Regions from separate parts of the Pseudoduganella albidiflava genome, predicted to be linked through region 2. Evidence: predicted binding sites of a transcription regulator. Region 2 holds the regulator's gene; each other region holds the start of a gene.
The links. Region 2 encodes LexA, which represses DNA repair genes until DNA is damaged. Its sites were predicted from a motif close to ACTGTATNNNNATACAGT; they were not measured.
Positions count from the first base shown of each region.

Region 1: EYF70_RS01970 (DNA topoisomerase IV subunit B) is a predicted target of LexA. The motif match lies at 1,009-1,026, and genes of this name have one in related genera.
Region 3: imuA (translesion DNA synthesis-associated protein ImuA) is a predicted target of LexA. The motif match lies at 1,313-1,330, and genes of this name have one in related genera.

Region 1 is NZ_CP036401.1:458,274-461,547, reverse strand. Features, by position in the region: gene kdpA (potassium-transporting ATPase subunit KdpA) at 1-717, opposite strand, end outside; gene EYF70_RS01975 (potassium-transporting ATPase subunit F) at 714-812, opposite strand; gene EYF70_RS01970 (DNA topoisomerase IV subunit B) at 1,168-3,165, shown strand; gene EYF70_RS01965 (molecular chaperone HscC) at 3,179-3,274, shown strand, end outside.
Region 2 is NZ_CP036401.1:1,261,415-1,264,688, reverse strand. Features, by position in the region: gene rpsR (30S ribosomal protein S18) at 1-30, opposite strand, end outside; gene priB (primosomal replication protein N) at 64-354, opposite strand; gene rpsF (30S ribosomal protein S6) at 370-756, opposite strand; gene lexA (transcriptional repressor LexA) at 1,101-1,784, shown strand; gene EYF70_RS05365 (cystathionine gamma-synthase family protein) at 2,064-3,274, opposite strand, start outside.
Region 3 is NZ_CP036401.1:1,146,461-1,149,734, forward strand. Features, by position in the region: gene EYF70_RS04865 (extracellular catalytic domain type 1 short-chain-length polyhydroxyalkanoate depolymerase) at 156-1,217, shown strand; gene imuA (translesion DNA synthesis-associated protein ImuA) at 1,351-2,058, shown strand; gene EYF70_RS04875 (Y-family DNA polymerase) at 1,988-3,274, shown strand, end outside.

The DNA.
Region 1 (3,274 bases), 800 kb from region 2:
GCCGCCGCCGTTGGTGCCCAGCAGCTTGATGGCTTCCTGGGAGGCGACCGGGCCCATGGCGAGCACCTGCACGCCGCCATCGAGCGTGGCGACCTGGCGGTACGCGTCGAAGTTCTGGATCACGCCCTGGCTCATCAGCAGGACCGCCAGCAGCAGCGACAGTGGCAGCAGCACGTACAGCGTGGCGCGGGTGGCGTCGACCCAGAAGTTGCCGATGGACCCCGTGGCGCGGGCCGCGAATGCCCGGATCAGCGCGAACACCACGGCGATGCCGGTGGCGGCCGAGAAGAAATTCTGGCCGGCCAGCGCCACCATCTGGGTCAGGTAGCTCATGGTCTGCTCCCCCGCGTAGCCCTGCCAGTTGGTGTTGGCAACGAAGCTGACGGCCGTGTTGAACGACGAATCCGGGCTCACGCCGGGCAGCGCCTGCGGATTCAGGGGCAGCCACCCCTGCAGGCGCTGCACCGCATACACGAACAGCGTGCCCAGCGCGTTGAAGACGATCAGCGCGGTGGCATAGGCTTGCCAGCCCATGGTCCGGCCGGCCGGCACGCCGGCGGCGCGATACAGCGCTCCTTCGAACCGGTGCAGCCAGCCCAGGCCCCGGATCGGGCCATCGCCCTCGCCCACCCGGGCCAGGAAGGCACCCAGCGGCCAGGCCAGCGCCAGCAGCACGAACAGGAAGGCGCCCAGCAGGATCAGCGATGGGGTCGTCACAGAGCCTCCGCCTTCAGCAGCGCCACCAGCAGGTAGACGAACAGGGCGGCGGCAGTGGCGGCGCCGGCCACGTACACGACTTCGGTGGGGTTCATGGCCGGCCCCCCAGGCGGGCGCACCCCGCCGCCATCCCCCATGCCAGCGCGGCAAACGCGCCGATCAGTGCCAAAAACACGCTATCCATCGCTTTCCTTCCAGCTGTTGTCATGGAAGGAAGGTTATCGACGGGGGTCTAAAAACGGGGTAAAGACTTGCCGCCCCTGTGTAAACAAAGTATAAAAACGCCTTTTTACTGTATATTCATACAGCATTTGTATAATGCGTCCCACCCGGCGGCACCGTGTCGATGCGAGAGCGCTTGCTTTCCGGCCCGGCGCCTCGGCTAGAATGCCGGACTATCCGCTACCGCGTCCACCATCCGTTACAGCTTCAATTACGCAATTTGCAAGTATGGCCACCAAAAAACCAGTTTCCGACTACAGCGAATCATCGATCCGCGTCCTGAAGGGCCTCGAACCCGTCAAGCAGCGTCCCGGCATGTATACCCGCACGGAAAATCCGCTGCACATCATCCAGGAGGTGATCGACAACGCATCCGATGAGGCGCTGGGCGGCCATTGCCGGAACATCGTCGTCACGCAGAACGGCGATGGCAGCATCACCGTCGAGGACGACGGCCGCGGCATCCCGGTCGGCCTGCACCCGGAAGAAAACGTGCCCACCGTGGAAATCGTGTTTACCCGGCTGCACGCCGGCGGCAAATTCGACAAGGGCTCGGGCGGCGCGTACGCGTTTTCCGGCGGCCTGCACGGTGTCGGCGTATCCGTCACCAACGCACTGTCGAAGCGGCTGGAAATCAATGTCTGGCGCAAGGACGACAAGGGCAACGGCTACCACACCATCGCCTTCGAGAACGGCGACCTGGTGCAGCCGCTGACGTCCGGCCCGGCGCCCAAGGATGGCAAGAAGTCCGGCACCCGCGTCACCGCCTGGCCGGACGCGAAGTATTTCGATTCGCCGCTGATTTCCCAGGTCGAGCTGCAGCGCCTGCTGCGCTCGAAGGCGGTGCTGCTGCCGGGCGTGACCGTCACGCTGAAGAATGCCAAGACGGGCGACGTGCAGACGTGGCAATACAACGACGGCTTGCGCGGCTACCTGACGGAAGCGCTGGCCCAGACCGGCAACGGCGAAACCTGGGTGCCCCTGTTCGAGGGCGAGCAGTTCGCCGGCCCGGACGCGGAAGGCTTCGCGGAAGGCGAAGGCGCCTCATGGGTGGTGGCATGGACGGAAGAAGGCGCCATCATGCGCGAATCCTACGTGAACCTGATTCCCACGCCGAATGGCGGCACGCACGAATCCGGCTTGCGCGAAGGCTTGTTCGGCGCGATGAAGAACTTCGTCGAACTGCACTCATTGTTGCCGAAAGGCGTGAAACTGCTGCCGGAAGACGTGTTCGCGCGTGCCTCGTTCGTGCTGTCGGCGAAGGTGCTCGACCCGCAATTCCAGGGCCAGATCAAGGAACGCCTGAACTCGCGCGACGCGGTGCGCCTGGTCTCCACGTTCAGCAAGCCGGCGCTGGAGCTGTGGCTGAACCAGCACATCGACTGGGGCAAGAAGCTGGCCGACCTCGTCATCAAGCAGGCCCAGTCGCGCCTGCGCTCGGCGCAGAAGGTGGAAAAGAAGAAATCGTCCGGCGTGGCCGTGTTGCCGGGCAAGCTGACCGATTGCGAATCGACCGACGTGTCGCGCACCGAACTGTTCCTGGTCGAGGGCGACTCGGCGGGCGGCTCGGCGAAGATGGGCCGCGACAAGGAATTCCAGGCCATCCTGCCGCTGCGCGGCAAGGTGCTGAACTCGTGGGAGACGGACCGCGACCGCCTGTTCGCCAACAACGAGATCCACGACATCGCCGTGGCGATCGGCGTCGACCCGCACAGCTTCAGCGACACGCCGGACCTGTCGAACCTGCGCTACGGGAAAATCTGCATCCTGTCGGACGCCGACGTCGACGGTTCGCACATCCAGGTGCTGCTGCTCACGCTGTTCTTCCGCCACTTCCCGGCGCTGATCCAGAACGGCAATATCTGCGTGGCGCGCCCGCCGCTGTACCGCGTGGATGCGCCGGCGCGCGGCAAGAAGCCGATCCAGAAGCTGTATGCGCTCGATGACGGCGAACTGACCGCGATCGAGGACAAGCTGCGCAAGGATGGCCTGAAGGATGGCAGCTGGAGCATTTCCCGCTTCAAGGGCCTGGGCGAGATGAATGCCGAGCAGCTGTGGGAAACCACCATGAATCCCGATACGCGGCGCCTGCTGCCGGTGGCGCTGGGCGATTTCGCCCACACCGAGGCGGCGGCCCGCTTCAACATGCTGATGGGCAAGGGCGAAGCCGCCGCCCGCCGCGCATGGATCGAGGAACACGGCAACGAAGTCGAAGCAGATATCTGACAACGGACCTGCGATGATCATCGGGATCGATCTCGGCACCACCAACAGCCTCGCCGCCATCTGGCGCGACGGGCAATGCGTGATCGTGCCCAATGCGCTGGGCGAGCAC
Region 2 (3,274 bases):
GTTTTTGTCGAACTTTTTACCGAATGCCATTTTAGGCTCCTGTATCTAAATATTGTGTCGCTCTCAGGCGGCACGAAAATCAATGATGTGAAAAACCAGGCTCTTGCTGTTGCGGCTTTTCCTGGCAAGGAACCCCGAAAATTCGTAGGCACCTCCCAGTGGCGCGGCGCTGAAACGGCCTGAAATCTCTCCCGCGGCGACCGCGGCGATTTCAAATTCCGTCTGGCGGGCAATGCCTGCCTCGACCTGCTGCGAACTGTGCTGCAATACTGCATTCACGATTGGCAGCCCGGCGGGGGTGTAGCGAATGACTTCCCGCTCGGCGATCAGGCCGGTGAACCTCAGCTCGTTCAGCAAGACTCCCCGGATTTAGGCTGCAGCTGCTGCAGGAGCGGCCGCGGCTTCAGCGCGGTGGCTCTTGGCGGCGTCTTCACGCTGGACCGACTTCATCATCGGCGAAGGAGCGGTTTCCGCTTTCTTCATCTTGACGGTCAGGTGGCGCAGCACGGCATCATTGAATTTGAACGCGGTTTCCAGTTCGACCAGAGTGTCGTTGTCGCACTCGATGTTCATGCAGATGTAGTGAGCCTTGGCCAGCTTCTGGATGGAGTACGCCATTTGACGGCGGCCCCAGTCTTCCACGCGGTGCACGTTACCGCCGCGCGAGGTCACGCTGGCTTTGTAACGTTCGATCATCGCGGGCACTTGCTCGCTCTGGTCCGGATGGACGATAAATACGATTTCGTAGTGACGCATGCAAACTCCCTTAAGGACTGTTGATAGCCCACCCTGGCGTCAAGACAGGTGTGGGAAGAGGTAAGCCCGCAAGCATAGCAGGAATTTTCAGCGATTGCTAGCCACCGGGAAGGCCCGCACCCCTGCCGCGGGGCCGTGAATGCGCGCTCCGCCGCGCTGCGCGGCAGGGCTGAAACCCCAGGGCAGGCGCCCTTTTTTCGACTATTTCCGCCGCTCACCGTGCCCTTCGGCCGGATTCCGCAAATATTTCATGTTCCAGCGGTGTTTTCCCTTGCATTCCCTTTAGCACTGTACAAAAATACAGACTGTTCATATCCACAGCTAATTTCACGGCTATTCGCATCATGATCAAGCTCACCGCTAGGCAGGAACAAATTCTCAACCTGATCAGGGATGCCATCGAGTCCACCGGCTTCCCGCCAACCCGCGCCGAGATCGCCGCCGAGTTGGGGTTCAAGTCGGCCAACGCGGCCGAGGAGCACCTGAAGGCGCTCGCGCGCAAGGGCGCGATCGAAATCACCGCCGGCACTTCGCGCGGCATCCGCCTGCTGGGCGATCGGGCGGCGCGCCCGGCATCGTCCACGGCATCAGCCGCGGCATCGCAGTCCGGCTTCGACTCCCTGCCGCAAGTGCCGGCGGCATTGCTGATGCAGTTGCCGCTGATCGGCCGCGTGGCCGCGGGCTCGCCGATCCTGGCGCAGGAAAACCTGGAAAAAACCTACAGCGTCGATCCGGCCCTGTTCTCGGCGAAACCGGATTTCCTGCTGAAGGTGCGCGGCGAATCGATGCGCGATGTCGGCATCATGGACGGCGACCTGCTGGCCGTGAAGAAGGTGGACAGCGCCAAGAACGGCCAGATCGTCGTGGCCCGCATCGGCAGCGAGGTCACCGTGAAGCGCTATCGCCGCACCGGCTCCACCATCGAACTGCTGCCGGAAAATCCCGACTTCAAGGTGATCACTGTGACGCCGGAAGACGAGTTCGCGCTGGAAGGGCTGGCCGTCGGGCTGCTGCGCACCTGGCATTGATGGCCACTGGGTGGCCGGGTATCAGTTACCCGGGCTGCCCTTCTCGTCCATCATCCGCTTGAACAGGCTCGTACTTGGACAGGCTCAGATTTGGACAGGCTGAGGCTTGGACAGGCTGAGGGTTGGACAAGCCGACGCTTGGACAGGCTGAGGCTGGGACAGGCTGAGGCTTGGACACGGTGAATACACTGCCCGGAAAACCCTGCTGAAGCACGGCGGCACCGGGCTGCAGCCGGCGCGACGGTTGCGGCATCCAGCCGCGGCCGTCGCGCCGGCGCATCATGCGTCCAGCGCCTGCCGGAAATCCTCGACCAGGTCGGCGGTATCCTCGATGCCGACCGATACGCGGATCAGCGATTCCGCAATCCCCATCGACGCGCGGCGCTCGGCGCCCATCTCGTAGAAGATCGTGTGCGCGACGGGAATCACCAGCGTGCGCGTATCGCCCAGGTTGGACGCCGGCACGGCGATCCTCAGGCGGTTCAGGTAATCGAAGCAGTCGATGCCCTCGCGCAGTTCAAAGCTGAACAGCGAGCCATAGGCCTTGAACAGGTCGGTGGCGATACCGTGCTGGGGATGCGACGGCAAGCCTGGATAGTGCACAGCCGCCACGCGTGGATCGGCCGCGAGCATGTTCGCCACGGCCACGGCGTTGGCGCAGGTGCGCTCCATGCGCAGCGCCAGCGTTTCCGCACCCACCGCGATGTGGTGCGCCGCCTCCGGCCCCAGCGAGGCGCCGAAGTCCCGCAAGCCCTTGGCGCGCACTTGGGTGATGCCCCACATCGCCGGCGCCGCCTTCTTGTAGTTCTCGAAAATGTTCGGGAAGCGCTGCCAGTCATAGGCGCCGGTATCGGTCAGCGCGCCGCCCAGCGCATTGCCGTGGCCGGCGATCGACTTCGTCAGCGAATTGACGACCAGGCCGGCACCCACGGTTTTCGGCTGGAACAGGTACGGCGTGGTCATCGTGTTGTCGACGATGTACAGGATGCCCTTCGCGGCGCACAGCGCGCCGATACGCTCCAGGTCGGCAATCTGGGTGCGCGGATTGGCGATCGTTTCCACGAACACGATGCGCGTATTGTCCTTCAGCGCGCTTTCGACATTGGCGACATCGGTCGCATCGACGAAATCGACGCCGACGCCCTGCCCCGCCACCGTCTGCCACAGCGAATTCGTGTTCCCGAACAGGAAGGACGACGACACCACGTGGTCGCCGGCACGCAGCAGCGCCTGGAACACGGCACCGATCGCCGCCATGCCGGTGGCGAAGCACAGCGTGGCCACGCCGCCTTCCATCTTGGTGATCTTTTCCTCCAGCGCGGAGACGGTCGGATTGCCCTGGCGGCCGTAGCGGAAGCCCGGCTCGCGGCCCTGGAACACCGACGCCAGCTGGCGCGCATCCGTATAGCCGAACGCCACGGACGTGTGGACGGGCTTGTGCAGCGAACCCTGCTCGATGGTTTTCTGGCGGTCGCCGTGCAGGATCGTGG
Region 3 (3,274 bases), 110 kb from region 2:
GTTGGTCTCCTGTGATGCAGTTTGTGGAAAGGCCGCCGCGCGTGGCCCGGCGGTGCGCATGCCAGAATAGCGCAAGCGGATTTTTCGCGTCCTTACCGGAATTCAATAGTGTGGCCGGGCTCCGTGGCACGGAGGCCCGGCAAAACGGAGGAATCATGGTCAAGCGAAATGCCGGCGCGCGCCTGGTGCGCTCGTTGATGAAGGCGGGAACCGCCCAGCAGAAGGCGGCGGTGAAGATGGTCGGGTCCATGCTGGCGTTGCCGAAGAGCAGCGTGCGCAAGCGGCCCGCGAAGAAGGCCGCGGTGGCGGCGCCCCGCGCGCGCACGCCGCCGGCCACGCCGGTGGCGCCCGGACGCTGGCTGGCCGGCCATCACCTGGCGGGGGCCCAGCAGATGCAGTACTGGCTGTACCTGCCGCAGGGCGAAGTGCCCCGCGATGGCTGGCCGCTGCTGCTGATGCTGCATGGCTGCCAGCAGACCGCCACCCAGTTCGCGCAGGGCACGCGGATGAACACGGTGGCGGAAAAGAAGGGCTATGCGGTGCTCTATCCGCAGCAATCCGTCACCGTGCATGCGCAGCGCTGCTGGCGCTGGTTCGACCGCGCCACGCAGCAGGGCGGCGGCGACGTGCAGCCGGTGGCGGCCATCCTCGGCAAGGTGCTGGCGCAGTACCCGATCGACCGGCGCCGCATCTACGTGTGCGGCATCTCGGCCGGTGCCGGCCTGGCCAATATCCTGGCGCTCAATTTCCCCGACCTGTTCGCGGCGGTCGGCCTGCATTCCGGGCCCGTGTTCGGCGCCGGCCACGGTACCGTCGGCGCGCTGGGCGTGATGCGCCATGGCGGTGGCTTGCGGACCGAGCCGGCCATCCGCGAAGTGCTGGCGCGGCGTGCCAATTTCCCGCTGATGCCCGCCATCCTGTTCCAGGGCGATGCCGATACCGTGGTGCACGCGGTGAACCAGCAGCAGCTCGTGCGACAGAGTTTGCTGTTGAACGGCGTGCCGGCCGATACACCGGTCAAGGTCACGCGGCGCGGCACCCGCAGCGGGCATGAGATCCGCGATTACCAGGTCGGCAGCAAGGTGGTGCTGCGGGTGGTGCGGGTCGATACGCTGGACCATGCGTGGAGCGGCGGCGACACGATGATCGCCTTCCACGGGAAAGGGCCGGATGCCAGCAGGATGATGCTGGAGTTTTTCGGCAAGCACCGGCGGTAGGAGCAGCCATCGCCATGGTGCCTTGGCACGCCCTCGAGCCGGGTTGGCGCCACACGATTGCCAGAATGTCATTGTCAAAACGGCCCATCGATAGTACTGTATATGCATACAGTATTTCTTTGAATCATCACCCATGGCCCAACTTGCTCCGCTCGCGGCGCCGGAAGCCTTGCATCCCTCACTCTGGCTTGCATCGCAACTGGCGCAATCGCACGATCGCTGCGTCGACACCGGACACCCGGTCCTGTCGGCCCAGTTGCCGGGCGGCGGCTGGCCGACGGGAACGCTGGTGGAATTGCTGCTGCAGCAGCCGGGGATCGGCGAAATGCGCCTTCTGCAACCGGCACTGGGGGCCTTGAAACGGCCCATCGTGCTGGTGCAGCCGCCGTATGCCCCGCAGGCGCTGGCGCTCGATGCGCTGGGCATTTCCCCCACCCAGCTGGTATGGATCCGCAACACTGGCAAGAGCGCCGATGCGCTGTGGGCCGCCGAACAGATCCTGCGCAGCGGCTGCTGCGGCGCATTGCTGCTGTGGCAGCAGCACGTGCGCAGCGAAGCGCTGCGCCGCCTGCACCTGGCGGCGCAAAGCGGCGAAACGCTGTTCTGCCTGATGCGGCCGCTGGCGGCCGCGCAGGATGCGTCGCCGGCGCCGTTGCGGCTGGCATTGCGGCCCGCCGCCGGGGGACTGCAGATCGATTTTGTAAAACGCCGGGGGCCGCAACGCGATGCGCCATTGTTCCTGCCCTTGACCCCTTCTTTACTGCAACGACATGCGCCTCTGGATCGGCCTGCACCTGCCCCGGCTCCCGCTCGAAGTATTTTGCCCGAGCTGGTCGGCTGACGCGCTCACCGCGGTGCTGGACCACGACGCGGTGCTGGCCGTGTCGGACGATGCACGCCGCGCCGGGATCGTGCCGGGCATGCGCCGCGGCGGCGCGCTGATGATGGCGCCGGAAGCGCAGTTGCACGAACGCGCGCCGGAACGGGAAAGCGAAGCGCTGCACGCGGTGGCGATGGCGATGCTGCAATTCACGCCGCAGGTGGCCGAAGCCGAGGAAGCCACGCTGCTGATGGACGTGGGCGCCAGCCTGCGCCTGTTCGGTGGCATCCGCCGCCTGTGCGCATTGGTGCGCGCCAGCCTGCGCAAGCTGGGTTTCACCGCCGTGCTGGGCGTGGCGCCCACGGCACGCGGCGCCTGGCTGCTGGCGCGCGGCGGCGGTAGCCGGGCGATCCGGCTGGAGAAAATGACGGCGCGGCTGCACCGGCTGCCGGCCAGCCTGCTGCCGCCGGCGCGGCCCTACATGACATGGCTGGAAGGTATCGGCTGCCTGTCGGTGGGCGACGTGGCGCGCCTGCCGCGGCCGGGCCTGCAGCGGCGCTGTGGGCGCGCGCTGCTCGACGTGCTCGATGCGGCGCTGGGCCACGCGGCCGAGATGTTCCACTGGATCGAGGCGCCCACCACGTTCCATGCCAGGCTGGAGCTGTTCGGCCGGATCGAGAATACGGACCTGCTGCTGGCCGGCGCCTGCCGCCTGCTGCAGCAGATGACGGGCTGGCTGAACGCCCGCCAGCTGGCCGTCGAGCGCATCACGCTGCTGCTGGAGCACGAGCGGGGCAAGGTGGCGCGGCCGCCCACGCCCGTGGAGATCGTGCTGGCCGAAGCGGTCTGGCGCGACGACCACCTGGTGCGCCTGCTGAAGGAACGGCTCGCCAAGCTGGAACTCGAAGCGCCCGTGATCGGGCTGGTGCTGGAAGCGCCGCATGTCAAGCCGATGGCGCCGCTGTCGGATTCGCTGTTCCCCGAACCGGGCGGCAGCAGCGAAGACCGGCAGCGCCTGTTCGAGGTGCTGGTGGCGCGCCTGGGGGCGGACAACGTGCTGCAGGCGGCGCCGAAAGCCGATTACCGGCCCGAGCACGCGAATGCGTGGGTGCCCGTGCAGCAAAAGATCCGCCCGCAGGACGTGGCGGCCTGCCTGCCGCCCGGCGGCCTGCCGCGCCCCACGTGGCTGCTGCCGAAGCCGATCGCGCTGCTGGTGCGCGATCACCGGCCTTTCTAC